3 regions of the Shewanella pealeana ATCC 700345 genome follow, and region 1 is predicted to be linked to each of the others. Evidence: predicted binding sites of a transcription regulator. Region 1 holds the regulator's gene; each other region holds the start of a gene.

The links. The regulator ArgR, encoded in region 1, controls arginine synthesis, uptake and breakdown. The targets are predictions, from matches to a motif close to ANTGAATANNTATTCANT.
Region 2: SPEA_RS15940 (YjiH family protein) is a predicted target of ArgR. The motif match lies at 4,113-4,130, and genes of this name have one in related genera.
Region 3: SPEA_RS06305 (OadG family protein) is a predicted target of ArgR. The motif match lies at 1,316-1,333, and genes of this name have one in related genera.

The regions. Positions count from the first base shown of each region.
Region 1 covers NC_009901.1:1,046,993-1,054,785, reverse strand. The annotation lists gene SPEA_RS04480 (threonine/serine exporter family protein) at 1-635, opposite strand, end outside; gene cgtA (Obg family GTPase CgtA) at 665-1,828, opposite strand; gene rpmA (50S ribosomal protein L27) at 1,966-2,220, opposite strand; gene rplU (50S ribosomal protein L21) at 2,236-2,547, opposite strand; gene ispB (octaprenyl diphosphate synthase) at 2,830-3,801, shown strand; gene mdh (malate dehydrogenase) at 3,870-4,805, opposite strand; gene argR (transcriptional regulator ArgR) at 5,157-5,627, shown strand; gene SPEA_RS04445 (cupin domain-containing protein) at 5,891-6,355, shown strand; gene SPEA_RS04440 (Dyp-type peroxidase) at 6,427-7,362, opposite strand; gene SPEA_RS04435 (ABC transporter ATP-binding protein) at 7,571-7,793, opposite strand, start outside.
Region 2 covers NC_009901.1:3,703,125-3,710,917, forward strand. The annotation lists gene SPEA_RS15925 (S-(hydroxymethyl)glutathione dehydrogenase/class III alcohol dehydrogenase) at 1-1,113, shown strand, start outside; gene SPEA_RS15930 (DUF998 domain-containing protein) at 1,234-1,938, opposite strand; gene SPEA_RS15935 (methyl-accepting chemotaxis protein) at 2,303-3,847, shown strand; gene SPEA_RS15940 (YjiH family protein) at 4,206-5,561, shown strand; gene SPEA_RS15945 (UDP-2,3-diacylglucosamine diphosphatase) at 5,720-6,601, shown strand; gene SPEA_RS15950 (NCS2 family permease) at 6,747-7,793, opposite strand, start outside.
Region 3 covers NC_009901.1:1,457,495-1,465,287, forward strand. The annotation lists tRNA gene SPEA_RS06290 (tRNA-Arg) at 30-106, shown strand; tRNA gene SPEA_RS06295 (tRNA-Arg) at 142-218, shown strand; tRNA gene SPEA_RS06300 (tRNA-Ser) at 228-319, shown strand; gene SPEA_RS06305 (OadG family protein) at 1,378-1,623, shown strand; gene oadA (sodium-extruding oxaloacetate decarboxylase subunit alpha) at 1,644-3,455, shown strand; gene SPEA_RS06315 (sodium ion-translocating decarboxylase subunit beta) at 3,464-4,594, shown strand; gene SPEA_RS06320 (LysR substrate-binding domain-containing protein) at 4,735-5,676, shown strand; gene aguA (agmatine deiminase) at 5,908-7,014, shown strand; gene SPEA_RS06330 (polyamine ABC transporter substrate-binding protein) at 7,059-7,793, shown strand, end outside.

The sequences.
Region 1 (7,793 bases):
GCATTAATCATTGGAAAACCGGGTACTAACATCAACACACTCGCAGCCATAGGCAGTTTAGGCGTATCAGTTAAATCAAACTGGTAACCCGTTTGCGCGACTAGGGTCGTCACAAAGGCAGTGATACTGAAGTTAAGCAACAAGTTAAAATGACGCTTAGCAATAGATAAACGCACAAACATACCAACCGCAGAAGCTAAAAAGGTGATCAAGCAAGCAGCTAAGTCACCACCAAATAGGTGGCAAAAGCTCGCACAAGAAAGGCCTATCATAGGCACGACAAATTTAGCAGGGTAAGTTCTTGGTTGAATGCGACCAACACGTTTACGTACTTCCGATAGGCCGTAAATGCCTTTTTCGGTCAGTAAGCAGATGCGTTGTAATTCACAAATCACGGTCATATTGATACCGTGCTCGCGAATACGTCGTGTCGTTGTGATACAGCGACCGACTGAAAGACTGGTTAATACTAGGGAGTTTGAAGAGATGGATATCTCGACACTTTCTAAACCTAAGGCGTGGCCTAAGCGCTGAGTGATCTCTTCAACGAGATCAGATTCAGCGCCATAAGCTAAAAGAAGTTGAGCAACCCTAACGACTTGACGAGTAATGTCATTTTGCGTTGTAGCGTACACCTTTTCTCAACTTCCCTTTCTGCAAATAATTATCTTTGGTAGATAATCTCTACATCGTAATCATCTTCGTCGAAATCATCATCGAAATCGTCGTTAAAATCTTCGTTAATAGAATCATTTGCATTCTGATGATAGTTATCCCACTTAAATTCGACTTCAGCATCAGCATCAACTTCTTCTTCAGGAGGAAGTGAATCGATAAAGTCTAATAACTTAAGGGCTAACTCAGCAGTACCTTCACGGTTATAAGCAGAAATAGTGTAAATATCACCTTCCCACTCTAACTCTTTAACGATACGGTCAATACGTTCTTGTAGCTCTTCTGGCAACATCAAGTCAGCTTTGTTGATTACTAACCAACGTGGCTTACCCGCAAGCTTAGGAGAGTGCTTTTCAAGCTCAGCAACGATTGCACGAGCAGCTTCAACTGGATCGCTACCATCGATAGGCTCAACGTCCAAAATGTGTAACAACACACGGCAACGTTCTAAATGCTTTAGGAACTGTACACCAAGACCTGCACCATCAGCAGCGCCTTCGATAAGCCCTGGAATATCCGCAATTACAAAGCTCTGACCTGGTCTAGGATTAACAACACCTAGGTTAGGGACCAAAGTGGTAAATGGATAATCGGCAACCTTTGGCTTAGCCTTCGATACAGAGCGAATGAAGGTTGACTTACCCGCATTCGGCATACCAAGTAGGCCTACATCGGCTAACAGTAATAGCTCTAGCTTTAAGCTACGCACTTCACCGTCAGTACCTAAGGTTTTCTGTCTTGGCGCACGGTTAGTACTACTCTTGAAACGAGTATTACCTAGACCATGGAAACCACCTTTAGCCACAAGCAATTTTTGCCCGTGAGTGGTTAAGTCACCAAGTGACTCTTCAGTATCGTTATCGATAGCGCGAGTACCAACCGGCACTTTAAGGATCAAGTCTTCACCGCCGTGACCAGTACAATCACGCCCACGACCATTCTTACCGCGCTCGGCAATATGGAAGCGTTCAAACTGATAAGTGATCAATGTGTTCAAGTTTTCATCGGCTTGTAGATATACACTACCGCCGTCACCACCATCACCACCGTCAGGACCACCATCAGGAACATATTTTTCGCGTCTAAAGCTAACGCAACCACTGCCACCATTTCCGGCTTCTACACGGATAATAGCTTCATCGACAAACTTCATACCAACTCCTGGCACCACAGAATGAAAGAATTATACTCTTAACGATTCTAGTCGCCAAAACACAATTTACTTAATTTTGAAAAAACAAAGCCCCACCAATGGCGGGGCTTATATTAATTATTAGCTTAAGCTAAAAATTAATCTTCGATGCTGATGAACTTACGGTTCTGAGGACCTTTAACTTCAAACTTCACTTTACCATCGGTAAGTGCGAATAAAGTGTGGTCACGACCGATACCAACATTAACACCAGCGTGGAATTTAGTACCACGTTGACGAACGATGATGTTACCAGCTAGAACTGATTCACCGCCGAAGCGCTTTACACCAAGACGTTTACTTTCTGAATCGCGGCCGTTACGAGTAGAACCGCCAGCTTTTTTATGTGCCATGAGTTATTCTCCTAATTAAGCGTTGATAGCTGTAATTTTAACTTCGGTGAACCATTGACGATGGCCCATCTTCTTATCGTGGTGCTTACGACGACGGAACTTAACAATAGTTACCTTGTCTGCACGGCCGTGGCTGATTACTTCAGCAACAACCTTACCACCTTCAACTAAAGGTGCACCTACGTGTACAGTTTCACCATCAGCAACCAAAAGAACTTGGTCAAACTCGATAGTTTCGCCTGTAGCGACTTCTAATTTCTCTAAACGAACTGTATGGCCGGCTTCAACGCGATGTTGCTTGCCGCCACTTTGAAAAACAGCGTACATAGCTATTTTACTCCGATATTCTAACACGCCGCTCAAAACATATATGTTTGATGCAGGGGTGCTATAAAAGCTTTAATGACAATGGTCGCGGAGTTTACGCTAAGAACAGGCTGCTGACAAGCCTTAATTAACTTAGAATAAAAAAAGACCCAAATAACTCTCACATTCATCTACAACTACTGTCTTGTACCGTAAATTTAGGTAGAATCCAATTATTATAACATTTAAGCCTTAATTGAGCTGCAATGTTACTCAGCAGCCAACAAGAACTAGAGCCTACTTATGGATTTAAACGCCATTCGTCAATTGACTGATAGCGATATGCAAGCTGTCAATCAACTGATCTATAAACAACTAGAGTCAGATGTTGCCCTAATTAATCAACTTGGGTTCTACATTATTAACGGTGGCGGTAAACGCTTGCGACCTCTGCTGTCTATTCTAGCAGCTCGTGCCATTGACTATAAAGGTGATTCTCACCTTAAATTGGCCGCCATTATCGAATTCATTCACACTGCGTCACTGTTACACGATGATGTCGTTGATGAGTCGATGTTGCGCCGTGGTAGAAAAACCGCCAATGCCTTATTCGGAAATAGCGCAAGTGTATTAGTCGGTGACTTCCTATACACACGCTCATTCCAGATGATGACAGAGCTTCGTAGCTTAGACGTGCTAGAGATCCTTGCAGACGCAACCAACGTACTAGCAGAGGGTGAAGTCCTACAGTTAATGAACTGTAACGACCCTGACACCACTGAAGATAGCTATATGCGTGTTATCTATTGCAAGACAGCAAAACTGTTTGAGGCGGCTACTCGCCTTGCAGGATTACTCGCTGACAGCCCAATAGAAGTGCAAACGGCGCTAGCTGACTACGGTAAGTATTTGGGCACTGCATTCCAGTTAACCGATGACCTACTCGATTACACCGCAGACACAGAAGAGCTTGGCAAAAACATCGGTGATGACTTAGCCGAAGGTAAGCCAACATTGCCGCTTATTTTTGCAATGGCAAACGGTAATGACACTGAAAAAGCCCTTATCCGTGATGCTATCGAGAAAGGTGACGGTACAGAACATATCGACGTCATTCTCGCCGCACTTAAAAACTGTGGCGCGTTAGAGTATACAGAGCAGCGTGCAATTGAAGAATCAGAAAAAGCAATTGCGGCCTTATCAATTATTCCTGACTCTGATTATAAAAAAGCGCTCATCTCTTTAGCTAAAATTGCGACTCAACGTAGCAATTAGTCAACAAGGCTAAATCAGAAACCAAAAAAGGGAGCCTAGTGGCTCCCTTTTTAATTGCAGCTAATTGATTACTTGACGAAATCAATACCTAGTTGGATATCAGCCTGAAGTGTATCTAGCATCGCATCACGTGCATTTGCTTCAAATGCACTGACTTCACCGTAAGCTAACACTTCTTCGACGCCATTTTTACCTAATACAACAGGTTGTGCGAAGAATTCAGCATGTTCACTGCCACCGTCGACGTAAGCGCACTCAACAACATTAGCTTCACCTTGAAGGCCGCGAACTAATGACAGACCGAAACGGCATGCCGCTTGCCCCATAGAAAGTGTCGCACTACCCCCACCGGCTTTAGCCTCAACAACCTCAGTACCCGCGTTCTGAATACGGGTAGTAAGTGCTGCAACTTCGGCATCAGTAAAGCTTACGCCTTCAACTTGTGAAAGCAGCGGCAGAATAGTCACACCACTATGGCCGCCAATAACTGGCACCTTAACATCAGCAACATTCAAGCCTTTTGCTTCAGCAACAAAAGTTTCAGAGCGGATAACATCAAGGGTTGTCACCCCAAATAAGCGGTTCTTGTCGTAAACACCTGCATTCTTCAATACTTCGGCTGCAATCGCTACAGTTGTATTGACAGGGTTAGTGATAATACCGATTAATGCTTTAGGGCAAGTCGCGGCGCACTTTTCAACTAAGTTACGAACGATACCAGCATTGATGTTAAATAGATCTGAGCGATCCATTCCAGGTTTACGTGCAACGCCAGCAGAGATAAGAACAACATCAGCACCTTCTAGCGCTGCAGTCGGATCTTCACCTGCGAAACCTTTAACTTCAACCGCTGTAGGGATGTGGCTTAGATCAACCGCTACACCAGGTGTCACTGGAGCGATATCATAAAGCGACAATTTTGAACCCGCAGGTAATTGAGTTTTTAACAATAGGGCAAGCGCCTGGCCAATACCACCAGCAGCACCAAGTACAGCAACTTTCATAATTATCTCCGTTAATTCTCGGATTTTGTGACTTAGATCCATCTTCCCAATGCCGCAACAGTACTTGATTCACAAAAAGAATTCAATTATCCCTTAGTCGTGTCCCATATAATCTACAACGCTAATGTAAGACGAAAAACGAAAAAAGCTAGTGAATATCATGCTTACAGAGCTGCAGGCATGATAAATTAGCAAGTTAAAAATTAGAATAATCATTCTAACTTAAGTTACACCATTAAGCCTAAGTGAATCTCTTAATGAATTTTTATTCAGAAAAACGAATACCAATTGACAAAAATGACGAAAATAATCATGATAGTGCAGATTTTTTTGAATAAAGAATAATAATATATGCAAGCTAGTAGAAGCCCAGATGATTTAGTTAAGACTTTCAAATCTATTTTAAAAGAGGAACGATTTGGTTCCCAAAGTGAAATAGTTAACGCCCTACAAGCTGAGGGCTTTAGCAATATCAACCAATCTAAAGTATCTCGTATGCTAAGCAAGTTTGGTGCGGTTAGAACCCGTAACGCTAAACAAGAGATGGTTTATTGCCTCCCAGCAGAGCTAGGCGTGCCTACTGCTGGCAGCCCGCTTAAAAACCTAGTACTAGATGTTGACCATAACCAGTCTATGATTGTTGTCAGAACCAGCCCTGGCGCTGCACAATTAATCGCTCGTCTACTTGATTCAATAGGTAAGCCTGAAGGTATTTTAGGTACCATTGCTGGTGATGATACGATTTTCATCTGCCCATCTAGTATCCATAGTATTGAAGACACATTAGAAACGGTTAAGTCATTATTTAATTACGCCGACTAAGCTCATGCTTTAATCATTAGCTTAAGCGACGGACTATCTGCACCAAAAATGCCGTAACCCAAGGGCTACGGCATTTTGTCTTTTATCTCCACCTAGATGTACGACTCCCCTTTCTCGTGTGTTCTCCCAAGCCATCACTCAGCTTAACGCTCCCTGTATGAAACAGCATGATTTATACAATATATTGAATAGCTGCTTCTCTCTTGAGCAATAATCGTTATAATCCTAAGCGACAGTATTGTTAGTCGAGGGGAATAATAAGTATGAGTAATATAATAAATATCAATGATATATGCTGGGAACCTTGGCAGCATGAAGATAAATATGCCAGTGAGCAAAAACACTTAGGTGACGCGGCTGGCGGCGAAAAAATCGGTGTGACCATGGAGCGATTAGCGCCAGGTAAGTCTTCAGCGGTATCGCATTACCACACTAAAGAAGAAGAGCACATCTATGCCATGCATGGAGAAGCAACGCTTTATATCGACGATGAGCCTCACTCCTTTAGCCAAGGAGAGTATATCTGCTTCAATGCTGATACCGGCATTTCTCACAAACTCGTCAACCATAGCGATAAAGACTTTGTGTTTCTTGTCGTCGGAAACCGAGACATTCACGACGTAGTCGTATATCCAGAAACCAACAAGGTACTGGTAAAATCTGTCAACGAAATTTACGCTCGACGCACCACTAACTATTGGGATAAAGACGAAGTTGATAGCGAATAATTTTCACTATTACTCCCAATAAAAAACGCACCTTAACGTGCGTTTTTTTATTGTTCAAATAAGCGAGCCTATTAGCCGTTGACTGAGATCATAAAATCTAGAGAAGGCGCGAAGAATGATGAGCCCGTTAGCGCTTGAGTGAAATGCAATAAATGATCGTGATTTCCCTCATTGTCACCGTGCACCATGCTCTCTAACATCTTCTCGAAATGTACTGAATTACGACAAGTAGAGATAAACATCAAACCTTGCTCTTTAACTGAACCGTAAGGCATGCTCTGCCTTAGGATCTCCATCGATTTACCTTCGCTATCTTTAAGATTAACACGCTTAATATGGCTCGTCAGCGGTTTGTCCGCCGAGGCATATTCGATATTATCGGACTTGGTGCGACCCACTATATCTTCTTGCTTCTTAACTGGAAGTCGATTCCATTTACTCAAGTTATGAGCAAACTTTTGCACATGAATATAACTACCACCTTTAAATGGGCTATCTTCATCGCCAATCAAGGCCACTTCTTGTCTGCTGCGCCCTTTAGGGTTTTCAGTGCCATCGACAAAGCCCGTTAGGTCGCGCGAATCGAGGAACCTAAAGCCACGCTCTTCGTCTACAAGCTCTACTAAGCCTTCAAACATTTGGCAAACTTCATTAGCGACTAAGTGTAAAATATCAAAACGGTCACAACGGACTTGCACGAACAAGTCATACTCGATAGCTGGCGCATCTCGATTATCACGATTCATAGCAGGGAAAGGCTTTAGCTGACTTGGTCGAGCATCGGGGTATAAGGTGTCCCAGTAGTTTGCACCAATTGCGACAAAACCGTTAAATGCACTATCAGAATATTGATCTGCCAATTCAAAGATGTATTGCGCGACATTGGCAACACAAGGACGCATGTCAGACTCGACACTCTCATTAGCATTAAACATTAAATAGACACTGTGCAAGTTTCCTTCTGCACATACTCCAAGCTGTTCACGAGGCATAACCTGACTATCCATTATTATATGTAACCCTTTCTCTTAATTAATATTCGGCATTATTATCTATAACTTTAGTTATTAATATCATTAACTGACGCACAATAACTAGAATTTGTAGCAAATTCCTTAAGGAACCACTGAATTTAATGCCAGCGACTATACATTGTTCCCGCCTTCTATCGGCTATCATCCAGTTCTGACCATCTGGAAATCACATAAAATTATTTTAAAACAAGACCAAACTATGATTCTTACACTCGATAGCGACCCGCTGACCGACTAAAAAATCAAGCTCTGAACTGTGTATATCAAGCATATTATCGGCTACTTGAACCTGATATTGGCAGATATTACCTAAGAAGCGGCGGCTAATGACCTCTCCTATCCCCCCAGTATCGGCCTTCAATAAAAGCTGTTGTGGCCTTAACAATACTTCAACCTGGCTTTGT
Region 2 (7,793 bases), 2.5 Mb from region 1:
AAATCAAAAGCCGCAGTTGCTTGGGCCGTTGGCGAGCCACTAACGATGGAAATCGTTGATGTTATGCCACCTCAAAAGGGCGAAGTGCGTATTAAGATGATTGCAACAGGTGTATGTCACACAGACGCATTCACCCTTTCCGGTGACGATCCTGAAGGGATCTTCCCATGTATTCTTGGTCATGAAGGTGGCGGTATCGTCGAATCTATTGGCGAAGGTGTTACGAGCGTTAAAGTGGGCGATCACGTGATCCCTCTTTATACTCCAGAATGTGGTGAGTGTAAGTACTGTAAGTCTGGTAAGACAAACCTTTGCCAGCAAATCCGTGAAACTCAAGGTAAAGGCTTAATGCCTGATGGCACCACTCGCTTTTCAAAAGATGGCGTAGATATTTTCCATTACATGGGCACCTCGACTTTCTCTGAATACACAGTATTACCTGAGATTTCACTCGCGAAAGTGAATCCTGATGCACCACTTGAAGAAGTATGTCTACTAGGTTGTGGTGTAACAACGGGTATGGGCGCGGTAATGAACACCGCCAAAGTAGAAGAAGGCTCAACTGTTGCAGTATTTGGCATGGGCGGTATTGGCTTGTCAGCCATTATCGGTGCAGTGATGGCTAAAGCGTCACGTATTATTGCTATCGACATTAATGAAAGCAAGTTTGAGCTAGCTCGTAAGCTTGGCGCAACAGACTGCATCAACCCAAAAGACTACGATAAGCCTATTCAAGAAGTGATCATTGAGCTCACTGACGGTGGTGTTGATTACTCATTTGAGTGTATCGGTAACGTTCATGTAATGCGTAGTGCACTTGAGTGCTGCCATAAAGGCTGGGGCGAGTCGGTTGTTATCGGTGTTGCTGGTGCAGGCCAAGAGATCTCAACTCGTCCATTCCAACTTGTGACCGGTCGAGTATGGAAAGGTAGTGCATTTGGTGGCGTTAAAGGCCGCTCTGAACTGCCAGAATATGTAGAGCGTTACATGGCGGGCGAATTCAAGTTAGATGACTTCATCACTCATACTATGGGGCTTGAGCAAGTAAACGACGCGTTTGACCTAATGCACGAAGGTAAGAGTATCCGTACTGTGCTTCACTTTGACAAATAGGTAATCGACTAAACAATAGGCGCTCTCGGGCGCTTATTGTTTTCAATACCTATCGGCATAAATTCGCCATAAAAAAGCTCGATATTTCCCCTAAATCGATAGAGAAATATGCGTAACTGACTAATTAGCTTTTTCGCCAGAGCTAGAGTCTAATTGACTATTTTTTATCACTAAGCAGGTCCAGAACAGAAATGTGCTTAGGCTGCCCCATTGAATAATGGCTGGCCACCATATTTCAGCTCTTGTCGATTCGGCCAACATTTCATTGTAAAAAGCGCTGTTACCTTGAGTAAAGCCCAGCTCTAGCAAAGGCAGCAATAGAAAAGAGGTCATCAACAGAAAAGCCGCTGCTGCACTAATAAGAGTCAGGACTGAGCGATGTGACTGTTTTGCCAGCAGCTGGTACAAGCCATAGAATATTAGGCTGCTACAACTAAAGATAAAAAAGTACTTAATCGCAATCACATGTAGATGGTAAACATTGATAGGAAATAACCCCGTCGCAGCGAGAGCGAAATAACTCAGGCCTAAACTTGCATAAAATAGGTAACCCCAAGTAGAGGTATGCAGCTGTAGACTAAGCAAGCAAAAAAGCACCACACAAAGTCCACCAAAAAATAGCCCGCCATTAACAATCACCGCGTAATAAGAGTGACCATAACTTCCCAGTTCACTTAAGGTATTGCTAAAAAAATTAAAGCTTTCACCATCAAAGCGCTCAAACATTAGTAAGGATAAAACCAGCCCTAGCACCTGCCCAAAAATACCAAGCATGCCGAACCTGAATGCTAACGTTGAAACTTTACTGTATTTCTTAACGAGCATAGTTCCCTATTAAATCTTTTTATTAACGTTTATTAATGTATATCGAATCGCTTGGCGGTAAAGAGGCATAGCTCAGAGTTTTAATAAACAGTGACGCCCCAAACATGTTACCTACTTGTTACTTTTATAATCTGCACGCTAGAAATTCAAGTCTATGACTAAAAATAATCTAAAAAACATCACTAAAAAAGAGATTAACTCCAAAAGCTTAACCAAATACAGTCAACAAAATTACTCACGATGAACTGGCTTGAAAAAGCCTTTACCACAATGTAAACAACTGTATTAATGTTATATTATATGAGCTTGTGTTAATGCGTTGCGAGCAAATCGCAATACTTTGCTGTCACACGGAATAATAATAATGACAAACAACCAAGCAAACTTAAGCAATCAAGAAGTTAAGTTAATCCCTAGCGATCAACTCATCTCCACCACGGATAGGCGTGGCGTGATCACCTACGTTAACCAAAGGTTTATTGAAGTATCAGGTTTCGAGCAAGCAGAACTGATTGGACATAATCACAATATAGTACGTCATCCAGATATGCCCAAGGCCGCATTTGAAGAGATGTGGGGCAAACTAAAACTAGGGCTTTCTTGGCGCGGAGTGGTCAAGAATCGTTGTAAAGACGGCAAGTACTATTGGGTCGATGCCTTCGTCTCGCCCCTGTTTGAAAGAGGTGAGCTCATCGGGTATCAATCAGTCCGCATGGCTGCAAGCCCTCAACTCACCGATAAAGCCTCTAAAGTCTACCAGCGCCTAAATCAGGGTAAACGTGTTGATGATCCCATCAGCTTAGCCAATAAAAGATTGTTGTCAGCAATTTGTGTCTGCACTGGGCTATTGATTGCTGGTGCGATATGGGGATGGACAGTCATCATTGCTGGCATCATTCTAATGGGGATCAATCTTGCCATCTTTTACGATGAAGCTTTTCGAGTGCCTGAAAAACTGATGAGAATGAAGCAAAAATATGACTCGGTCAGTCGCTTTATCTATTGTGGGCGCGATACCTCTTCTCTATTAGATTTCCAGTTAATGATGAAAGACGCCAAGCTACAAGGGGTACTTGGACGCTCCCAAGATAATGCCGAGCATATTGAAGATATTGCCAACCAACTGATTGCCGCTACAGAGCAAACCCATACTGGCTTAAACATTGAAAAACAACAGATAGAGCAGATGGCCAGTGCCACCGAAGAGATGGGAACCACCATCAGCGAAGTCGCTAGAAACACCCAATCCACCTCAGACAGCATTCAACATAGCTATCAGTTTTGCCAAGAGAGTCGTGAGAAAATGCAGCAAAATGCCGCAGGTATTCATCAGCTGTCAGATTCTGTTGCCGAAGCCGCAGCTAACGCACTCTTACTGAATAAAGAGGCCGAGCGAGTCGCCAGCGCGATGTCAGAAATCGATTCAATTGCCGAGCAAACCAACTTGCTCGCACTCAATGCAGCTATCGAAGCCGCTCGAGCTGGAGAGCAAGGACGAGGGTTTGCGGTTGTCGCCGATGAAGTAAGAGCACTATCGAGCCGTACTCAGCAATCAACCACTAGCATTTCTGAGAGTGTTGATAAAATGTTTAGCATGCTCACGCTCTGGTCTAAGCAGATGAATCACAGTAAATCCCAAGCATTATTATGCAGCAAAGATGCCGAAATCTCCGTACAAAAGGTGGATACCATCTATCAATCGATGAAGAATATTCAACAATTAGCCATCCAAAATGCGGTTGCGGCAGAACAACAAACCTTAGTTGTGGCCGAGATAAACCAAAATATCAGTCAAATTAGCCAAGCATCGAGTGAGAATCTATGCGCCGTGAACTCGGTTGAGGCCTCAGTGAAGCAGTTAATAATTAATGCAGAGAAAGCAAAATCTTTGAGGAAAACATTTAGTTAATTCCTCTTTTAAAGTCCTTTTGGTCGTTACGCAGTCTGCGTGGCGACCAAAACCAACACCAAGCACGCAACAGCAACCCAACATTTATAAACATCTGTTTTAAAAAAGATTTAACCAAAAAAAGTTTTGTGCTTTTTCGTCAACTTCCGATACAATATAAATAATCACATTGAGCTAATAACTATTCGATGGTAGTGAAATCCACTACAGAATAACTGAATCGTTTTACTTAGATGTTTTAAGGCGATAATTTCGCCGACTAACAGTTGAATGGATATTCAATAATATTTCTGTTTATGCATAGACGTCTATTTATCGTCATATTAAGCAAAAACTCGTTATTTAGGGTGTAGAGAAAGTGTCAGAAAAACAAACCCACAACATAAAAACAATACTCACGTTCATCGTGCCTTCTTTGATTGGCTTGCTACTGTTTATGATGCCAATCAATTATCAAGATGCGCTGACTATCCCTATCGCGATCATCTCAAAAGGACTTCAAAATCTTTTAAGTGACGTTTTAGTCGGTATCGTGACAGCGATTGTTATCTTTACAGCACTAGCTTCATTATTCACAAAAGTATTAAAGCCTAAATTTATTGTTGAACAGCGTTTTCTAAACTCATTATTTAACGTTAGCCCTATCTGGCTAGTCGTACGTGTTCTGGGCGCTATCTTTATTACGCTAACATTTTTCAATGTTGGCCCTGAAGCGATCCGCTCGGGTAGCACTGGTGCATTAGTGCTGAACGATCTACTACCTGTACTGTTTTCAGTATTTTTATTCGCAGGTATGTTACTGCCACTACTACTGAACTTTGGTTTACTAGAGCTGTTAGGCACCATGCTAACCAAAGTCATGCGCCCTATCTTTAACCTACCGGGCCGAAGTGCTATCGACTGCATGGCCTCATGGTTAGGTGATGGTAGTGTGGGTATTTTAATGACCAGCAAGCAGTATGAAGCTCGCTTCTACACCCAAAGAGAAGCTGCTGTGATTGGTACCACCTTCTCAGCAGTGTCAATTACCTTCTCTTTAGTGGTGATCTCTCAGGTTCAGCTAGAACATCTTTTTGTGCCTTTCTACTTAACCGTATGTCTTGCAGGTTTCGTTGCCGCAATCGTGGTACCTAAGCTGCCACCGCTATCATGGAAGAAAGATCTCTATGTAGACGAGACACCACGTCATGCTGATGATGAAACGGTTCCTGCCGGTCACAACGTATTCTCTTGGGGTCTGCACCAAGCACTCACTAAGGCTTCTCAAGCCGGTGGCGTTAAGCACACGCTTGTTGATGGCATGAAGAACGTGGTTGATATGATTTTTGGCGTGATCCCAGTGGTAATGGGTATCGGTACTATCGCGCTAATGATCGCCGAGTTCACCCCAATCTTTGAATATTTGGGTATGCCGTTCATTCCACTACTAGAGCTACTACAGGTTCCTGAAGCCGCGGCAGCATCGAAGACGATTATGGTGGGCTTTGCGGATATGTTTATCCCAGCTATCTTAGCCAGCTCTATCGAATCAGATATGACACGCTTTATCATCGCAACCTTGTCTGTGACTCAGCTGATCTACATGAGTGAAGTGGGCGCGTTACTGATAGGTAGTAAGATCCCAGTTAACTTCCTAGAGTTATTCGTGATCTTCATCTTAAGAACATTAGTAACACTGCCAGTTATTGCGGGTGTGGCGCATCTAATTTTCTAAGCTTGCCCCCAAAAATATAAAAAGGAGCGAATTTTCGCTCCTTTTTTGTATCTGTAATCCTTCCCCGAAGCTCGTCACAAAGTCGACATAAATAGTTCATCCTGTCGTCAATAAGCTCTTTTACGCTAGCGCTAACACATAGTTTCAGTGGCAAACCAATGACCAAGCAGCCAAACACTAAGTCTCAACAAACAACATCTACAGTCAGCCCTATCCATCCGTTTTCAGCGCCTTTGTGTGTCAATGCCCTGTGGTTATCCGACGTTCATTTAGGTAGCAAAGACTGTAAGGCTGAGTATCTGCTACAGCTACTTAAACAAGTCGAAACTGAGTCATTATATCTAGTGGGTGACATCTTTGATGTCTGGGCATTAAAGCGCCGAGTCTACTGGCCTGAATCCCATAACAAGGTATTACAACAACTATTAAAAATGGCGCGTGATGGCACCAAGCTTGTCTATATCCCAGGTAACCATGATGAAATATTAAAGCCATATAGTGGTTTTCACCTTTGGGATCTGTCTATCGCTAACGAATATATTCACACTGGTGTGACTGGCCGAAAATATCTCATGCTACACGGCGATCAGTTTGATTCTGAAGTCTGTGTCGGCCGAGCTTACGCCAAGCTAGGTGACCATCTATATGACCTATTACTACTGCTAAACCGTGGACTTCATAAGGTACGTAATTGGCTTGGCTATCCATACTGGTCGTTAGCCAGCTATATCAAATTACGCATCAACAAGGCTCAACAAGCCATTAACGATTATCAGTCTGCTGTGCTGCGTTACGCAAATAGCAAAGACGTCGATGCTGTGATCTGTGGTCACATCCACCAGCCGGCTCTGAATATTCAAGATAAGATCCTTTATGCCAATGATGGTGATTGGGTGGAGAACTGCACCTTAATCGCAGAATCTAATCAGGGCGACATTCATCTGCTTAAGTGGAACGAAACTACAGCACAGGCCGAAATCATCTGCTGCCACTCTTTTGATGATAACCAGCAAGCACCAAGGCAGCAGCACGTTGCCTAAGCTATTCTACTGAAGGGTTCATAGATAAGTCTCCAAAGTGTCAACTTATCTCAGGACGGGACAGACACTACATAACAAAAAGCCAGTCACTGATGACTGGCTTTTTTATGGTTATGGTTAGACTATAGGTAATTGGAAATCGAAATTAAATCGCCCAACCGCCCATATAGAACACCACCAAACCTAAGGTAATCGCAAGCACACCCGGCTTGAGTTTGCGCCACTCACCGCTACATAGACGGCCAATAACAAGTGTCACAAAGCCTAATAAAATACCAGTGACGATATTACAGCTTAAGATAATAAATACTGCACAGGTCAAGCCTGCCATAGCATCGACTTTATCGTCAAAATCCAGCTTAGTCACATTACTTAGCATCAACAGACCCACATACATTAGCGCTGGAGCCGTTGCATAAGCTGGCACTAGGTAGCTAAGTGGCGCTAAGAACATCATTAGCAGGAACAGCACACCGACGATTGTTGCCGTTAGGCCTGTTTTACCACCCGCAGCAGTACCTGCTGCCGACTCGATATAAACAGCAGCGGGTGCGCCGCCGACTGCGCCAGCAAAGATGCTGCTAACAGAGTCTGAAGTTAATGCCTTACCACCATCGATGATGTTGTCATTCTTATCGAGCAGATCGGCTTGCCCCGCAACCGCACGAATCGTGCCTGTTGCATCAAAAATTGCCGTCATCACCAAGGCTAATACGATAGGCAGAACTACAGGGTTCAATGCGCCCATGATATCGAGCTGGCCGATAAGTGAGTTATCAGACATCAAGTCTGGCAGCGCGAAAAAGCCTTGGAACTTGACGGCAGGATCGAATATTAAACCAAATACCGATAGCGCTATGATCACCACAAGGATGCCACCTGGCATGCCGCGGCGCTCAAGACCGATAGTCGCTGCAAGCCCAATAATCGTCGCAATCACAGGTAGGCTATGAATATCGCCTAGCGCCACAGGCAAGCCTGTATCGTTGGCAACAATCAACTGCACGCTGTTAGTAGCAATTAACAGTAGAAACAAGCCGATACCAATACCCGTACCGTGAGCAATACCTTTTGGCAAGTTAGTCAGTACCCACTGACGCACGCCGGTCACACTCACTAGCGTGAATACGATACCCATCAAGAAGATAGCGCCAAGAGTCACAGGAATAGAGATCCCTTGACCTAACACCAT
Region 3 (7,793 bases), 410 kb from region 1:
ATGATTGTGATGTTTTAAGTTTTATATGAGCGGATGTAGCTCAGCTGGATAGAGTACCTGGCTACGAACCAGGCGGTCGGAGGTTCGAATCCTCCCATCCGCACCATATAAAACAGATTAGATTTAGATTGTACCGAGTTTGCGCGTGTAGCTCAGCTGGATAGAGTACCTGGCTACGAACCAGGCGGTCGGAGGTTCGAATCCTCCCACGCGCACCATGTTTTGCCGGAGAGGTGGCCGAGTGGCCGAAGGCGCTCCCCTGCTAAGGGAGTATGGGCTTTAACTCCCATCGAGGGTTCGAATCCCTCCTTCTCCGCCATTCATACCATACAAAAAAACCGCACCTAGTGCGGTTTTTTTGTATCTGTAATTTAATAAGCTCTTCAACTCTTCAACTCCTAGCCCCCGTATTAGCGTAATATTACAGCCTAGATTAGGCTTTAAATAAGACTATAAGCATCTGCTGAGCCGCACAGCATTAGTTATTTATTATCAAGTTTGCTCGTCACATCCGTAGCCTTGAAATAGAGAATACCAATCAGTATAAAGATTTGGTCGCTCAGCGAGAGTTTAGCGGTTCTGAGACAAGGTCATTAAATGCTCCTCGGTAACTGCTCCTGCGTTACTCTACCTCCTATATTCATATAGTCGTGCTTAAATGACATTCACCACATCAGACCTCCAAGGATGGAGGAAATGTCTTATGTATGTCGGGAACATACAAGACCATGTGGTTTGCAACGAGTGAAAGGCATAGTTGAACTCGGGTTAATCTCCCTCTTGCTTCATAAGAGTCACAGCATCAGAGCCGCTAAAACTCGCCATTCTGGAGCGTTTTTGGCTGCCTACTTCTGTGTTGAACAGCTTCAGAAGGGAGCAACCATTCTTTCAGCTATTCGCCTTGAATTAGTTTGCTAAAACGCTCTGAGTAGATCAACTTCTTAGACTGATTGGTATTACTCTCGTTGCTTGAAATTTGCGCAGAAAACTAACAGTGAAAATTGCATAAAATTTCATTTAGGTTTATTTCTGCTCTATCTGTTCTTTTTTCTGAATTCATTTTCCCGTAAATACGCTGTTAAATTTGGGAAAGTTGCTGTTAAAGCTCGTATATTGTCGGATGTTCAATTTTATCGTTGATTTTATGTGGATTTATTAGTCGCTGGTAATTAATAATTGTTTTTATGGTATGACCAATTTACAACGGGTTCGCTACTTTGTTATAAATTAGTTATTGTTTAAGTCGGCGCTAGCCCTTAGATAGTAAACATGTACCTGAAATGAATGGAATAAATTGCATAATGTGTGAATGAATAGTGAATATTTATTTTTAAAGGTTCAATACTGTTCACAACTTCATACCAATGAGAGGAAGAGATGGCTTCAATATCTGAGCAGTTATATGACGCATTGGGGATCATGATACTAGGCATGTCACTAGTATTTGTTTTTCTAAGTATTCTTATTGTTGCGATGAAATTGGTTGCTCGACAGTTTGGACCTACGCCGCCATGCGCGAGTTCGTTAACAGAGAGTCAGCCGCAATCGAGTCAATCCGCAGTGAGCCCATTAATGGCGGCGGTTATTACTGCTGCAATTCATCAGCACCGTAAAAAAGCATAATAAAAGTAGGGAGTTTTTGTATGAGCAAGCCATTGGCTTTAACTGATGTTGTCTTAAGAGATGCACACCAATCTATTCTCGCTACTCGTTTGCGTACCGAAGATATGTTACCTATTGCGCCACTACTGGATAAGGTGGGCCTTTGGTCTATAGAGTCATGGGGCGGTGCCACTTTTGACTCTTGTATTCGTTATTTAGGTGAAGATCCTTGGGAGAGGATCCGTGAACTCAAGAAGGTTATGCCTAATACACCTCAACAGATGTTATTGCGCGGACAAAACCTCCTAGGTTACCGTCACTATGCAGATGACCTAGTACATCGTTTTGTTGAGCGAGCCCATACCAATGGTGTCGATGTATTCCGTGTCTTCGATGCGATGAACGATGTGCGCAACCTAGAAACTGCGGTTAAAGCTGTTGTCGAAGTCGGCGGCCATGCTCAAGGCACACTATCTTATACTACTAGCCCAGTGCATAACTTGACCACTTGGATCTATATGGCAAAGCGTATCGAAGATATGGGTTGCCATTCTCTGTGTATTAAAGACATGGCTGGGCTATTAAAGCCATTTGAAGCATTTGAGCTTATTAGCCAAATTAAGTCGCAAACCGATCTGGTTTTATCTCTGCACTGTCATGCCACTACAGGCCTAAGTACGGCAACCTATCAAAAAGCCATTGAAGCTGGCATCGATGTCCTCGATACGGCTATCTCTTCAATGAGTCAGACCTATGGACACAGTGCAACTGAAACCTTGGTTGCTATGGTTGAAGGCACTGATAGAGCAACGGGTTACGATATGGCGTTGCTTGAAGAGATCGCGGCTTACTTTAGAATCATACGTAAGAAGTATGCGGCTTTCGAAGGTGAGCTAAAGGGGATCGACTCACGTATCCTGCGTGCTCAAGTGCCTGGTGGAATGCTGACTAATATGGAAAGCCAGCTCAAAGAGCAGGGCGCCGCTGACAAGTTAGATCTTGTACTTGAGGAGATCCCTCGAGTACGAGAAGACTTAGGTTTCTTGCCTTTAGTCACGCCAACCTCACAAATCGTTGGTACTCAGTCTGTTATCAACGTACTAACAGGTGAGCGTTATAAATCAATGACTAAAGAAACTGAAGGGGTATTAAAAGGTGAATACGGTGCAACACCTGCCCCTGTTAATGCCGAACTTCAGCAGCGTGTATTGGCTGGCAAAGAAGCGATTACCTGCCGCCCGGCAGACTTGCTTGAGTCTGAATTAGATAAATTGCGCATCGAGTTAAAAGAGAAAGCCGCTGCCGATGGCATAACGCTTGCTGAAGAGCTCGATGATGACGTTCTGACATACGCATTATTCCCACAGATCGGTCTTAAATTCCTTAGTAATCGTAATAACCCTGATGTGTTTGAGCCAAAGCCTGAGGTGGCGGCTAAAGCACTGGAGGAAGCTAAGAAGGCTGAGATTGCAGCGGCCAATAAGCAAGGGCCAGAAACTTATACTGTTACTGTTCAAGGCCAAAGCTTTGTGGTTGAAGTCGCAGAAGGGGGGGATATCAGTCAGATCACCCCAAGCGAGAATGTAGTGCCGTTTACTGCACCAGTTCAAGCTGCGCCAGTTGTGGATCTATCTGCAGTTAAGCATGAGCAGAATGCGCCGCTTTCGGGCAATATCTTTAAAGTACACGTCTCGCCTGGCGATAGCGTCAAAGAGGGGGATGTTGTGATCATTCTAGAAGCGATGAAGATGGAAACCGAAGTTCGTGCAGAGGCCGATGGGGTGATCTCAAAGGTTTGGGTTAAAGAAGGTGACGCTGTCGCAGTGGGTAGTCAATTGTTGGCATTAGCTTAGGGGTCATCATGGAAGGATTAATCGCGTTTTGGTCTGAATCTGGCATTGCTAACTTTACCTCGGGCCAATTGCTAATGATGGGCGTGGGTTGCCTGTTGTTATATTTAGCAATCGCAAAGAAGTTTGAACCATTATTGCTGTTACCCATAGGCTTTGGTGCCATATTAGCAAACATTCCCAATGGTGGATTTACCGAGGAAGGCGGCCTGCTGTATTTTGCCTACCACGTGGGTATTGAAACAGGAGTGTTTCCGCTGCTTATCTTTATGGGAGTGGGCGCGTTAACAGACTTTGGCGCGCTTATCGCTAATCCTAAGATGTTGCTACTTGGCGCAGCGGCCCAGTTTGGTATTTTTGCCACCTTAATCGGCGCGATTGCACTTAACTGGGTACCGGGTTTTGAGTTCTCCATGACAGATGCGGCGGCGATTGCCATCATTGGTGGCGCGGATGGACCAACGGCTATCTTCTTAGCATCTAAACTGGCACCGGATCTACTCGGGGCAATTGCGGTTGCAGCCTATTCATATATGGCTTTGGTACCACTGATCCAGCCGCCAATCATGCGTCTGCTGACGACCGAGTCTGAGCGTAAAATCAAGATGGAGCAGCTGCGAGAGGTAAGCAAGAAGGAGAAGATTATCTTCCCTCTGATGGTGCTTGGCTTAACTATCTTGTTCCTGCCAGCTGCGACGCCACTGGTTGGTATGTTCTGCCTAGGTAACTTGATGCGCGAATCGGGCGTAGTCGATAGATTATCGAGTACCGCGCAGAATGAGTTGATCAATATAGTGACCATTTTCTTAGGCCTTGCTGTGGGCTCTAAATTATCTGCCGAGCAGTTTCTGCAGATGGAGACCTTAGGGATCTTAGTACTGGGCGCTGTTGCTTTCTCGATTGGTACTGCGGCGGGTGTGTTAATGGCCAAACTGATGAGTAAGCTCTCTGGCGGTAAGATTAACCCTCTGCTAGGGGCGGCAGGTGTCTCTGCAGTTCCTATGGCGGCGCGAGTAGTGAACAAGGTCGGTCTCGAGGCTAATAATCAGAACTTCCTGTTGATGCATGCAATGGGGCCAAACGTGGCCGGAGTACTAGGTAGTGCTGTTGCTGCTGGTGTGTTGTTAGCTGTACTTGGTTAGTCGATGCCTTTTGAAAAATCCCGTATTCAGTATTTGATGCGGGATTTTTTATTAATTGAGCAATGATAAATTGTTGCTGTTAATTTAATCTGTTCTGGCATAGTCTAATTTAGTCACTTTATTAACCAGATTATGAGCTTATGCGTCGCCTTCCGCCATTAAACCCTTTGAGAGCCTTCGAGTCTGCCGCTAGACATGAGCATTTCTCTCGTGCTGCAGATGAACTCTGCGTCACCCATAGCGCGATTAGTCATCAAGTGAAGACTTTAGAAGATGCCTTAGGGATTAGGTTGTTTGAGAAGCAAGGCCGTAACGCAAAATTGACTCAGTCTGGAGCAAATCTATTACCAGCAATTCAAGAAGCATTCGATATCATAGGTCAAGCCTGTGAAAAGGCGATTGAGCCAGGACTCAGTGGTCGCTTGGTCATTTCCGCTCCCCCCGAACTCTCCTCTAAGTGGCTTATTAAACAGATTGGCGATTTTGCCATTCGTTATCCTTCAATCGACGTCAGTCTATTCGTGCACTCTAGTGACGAGACTAACATTAACCCACAGGCCGATCTTTCGATTATCTATGGTGCAGGAGATGCCGATTGGAATCGCTATTGGGTCACTCCGATTAAAAGAATGGAGTTTTTCCCTGTCTGCAGCCCCAAGCTGCTCGAATCGGAAAATAATCTGGGGGGCGCGGCTAAGAAAGAGGATTGTCGCTCTCTAGACTTGAGTGTGCAGCGCCTATTACACGACGATCAAGATGGTAAAACTTGGGCTACTTGGCTTGGAGCTCATGCGCCGCATATCTTAAATACACCGCAAAACTTAAACTTTGCCCATGCTGGTCTGTCTCTAGAAGCGGCAATCGCTGGATATGGGGTTGCTATCGGTGATAATTTTACCGCCAGTACTGAGCTAGAGAGTGGTAAGTTGGTTAGGCCTTTTGAGCACAGTGTTCCTTCATTGGGTAACTATTATTTGGTTGCAGAGAAACGAAAAAAAGGCGATGTAAAACTCATGACTTTTATTGATTGGCTGCTGGCTCAAATCAATACTAAATTCAGCACCGTTAGCCTCCAGGATTAGTCGTTTAGTCAGTTGAATGCTAACTCCTCCCATCAATAAATCCCGTTATTTCCAATCGCAAAATACGGTTAGTTTTTCTCTGAACTTTTGCAGTAGAGAAGCTAGAACTTGTATTATTTGTGAGAAAAACTAACCAATCTATACAAGTTTTCTCAGTAGACCCTCTATTTTTATCTCGTTAGGTTTGGATATATCAAATCAAAACAAATTAGAAGAAACGAGGTTAGGTCTATGTCACGAACATTAAACTCCACTCCTAGAGAAGACGGCTTTCGAATGCCTGGGGAATTTGAACCTAAAAAAGGTTGTTGGTTAGGCTGGCCCGAGCGCAGCGATGTTTGGCGCAATGGGGCTAAACCTGCGCAGAAAGTTTGGGTTGAGATCTGTACTGCCATCGCATCGAGTGAGCTGGTGACGGTATGTGTGTCTCAGGCTCAGTATGAGAATGCACGCAACATGTTGCCTGAAACGGTTCGAGTCGTGGAGATGAGTACCAATGATGCTTGGTTTAGGGATTCAGCTTGCGCCTTTCTCGTTAATGATACGGGGGAGGTCAGAGGTACTGATTGGGAGTTTAACGCTTACGGTGGCTTAAATGGTGGGCTTTATTTTCCATGGGATAAAGATGAGAAAATCGCGCAGAAAATTCTTGAAATAGAAAACCTTGATCGTTACCGCTCAACGCTTATTGCTGAGATGGGGGGGATCCAATGTGATGGTCAAGGAACCTTATTGACCACAGAGCAATGCCTACTCAACGTAAACCGAAATGCACATCTTGGTAAGGCAGAGGTTGAGCAGCAGCTTCGAGACTATATGGGAGTTGAAAAGATTATTTGGTTACCTCGTGGTTGTAAGTTTGATGAGACAGATGGTCATATTGATGATCTTGCTTGTTGGGTCGCTCCTGGAGAACTCTTGTTGCAGTGGACTGATGATAGCAGCGATCCACAATACGAAATCTATCAAGAAGCCTATGAGATCTTAAGTCGAAGCACTGATGCTCGGGGCCGAAAAATTATCATACATAAAATCCCCCAACCTAAGGCACTGGAGTGGACAGAGGAAGAGGCTTCTGGGCTGGATGTTGCACTGGGAACTCATAGCCGGGTAGCAGGTACTAAAATTTGCGCCTCTTATATCAATTACTACATAGGTAACTCAGTCATCATGGTCCCCGCTTATGACGACCCTATGGATGAGACCGCCCAAGCCATACTACGCAAGCTTTTTCCTAATCATAAAGTTATCGGCATTCAAAATGCCCGTGAAATTCTGCTGGGGGGAGGCAATGTCGCCTGTATTACTCAGCCACAGTACGCAGGTATTACCGCATAGAGCATACAGCAGAGATCAGAAACTATCAGCACAGGGAAGATAAGATGAATAACCAATCTAGCATGTTGTTAGCGACATTAGCGCTGTTCACCAGCTCGGTATCGGCGCAGAGTACTCTTAATATTTATAACTGGTCAGATTATATCAGCGAGGCGGCAATAGCCTCATTTGAAGCCAAAACAGGGATTAAAGTGAATTACGATGTTTATGATTCTCAGGAGCTTGCTGAAACCAAATTGCTACTGGGTAAAACTGGCTACGACCTAGTGGTGTCATCAGGTTCATTCTTACAGCGGCAGATTAAGGTAGGAGTATTTCAGCCTTTAGATAAGAGTCGTTTAAAGAACTATTATCACCTCGATCCTAAGGTCCTCAATATCGTTCAATCTTTTGATGAAGATAATCAGTATGCGGTTCCGTACATGTGGGGCACAACAGGTATTGGTTATAACATAGATAAGGCGGCTCAAATATTAGGAGAGCAGCCCTTAAATACATGGGAACTCCTGTTTCAAGCCGAAACGGTTTCAAAGTTTAGTGAGTGTGGTGTCGCCATGGTTGATGCCCCAAGCGAAGTCGTCAGTGCCATGTTGAAGTATCTAGGCAAAAATCCTAACTCGCAGAATTTAGACGATCTAAAGTTGGTTGAGGAGCGGCTTCTTGCGATACGCCCCTATATTACCTATTTTCACAGCTCTTCTTACGTTACCGACCTTGCAAGTGGCAATATCTGCTTAGCTATGGGCTGGAGTGGTGATGTATTTATGGCTGCGAATAGA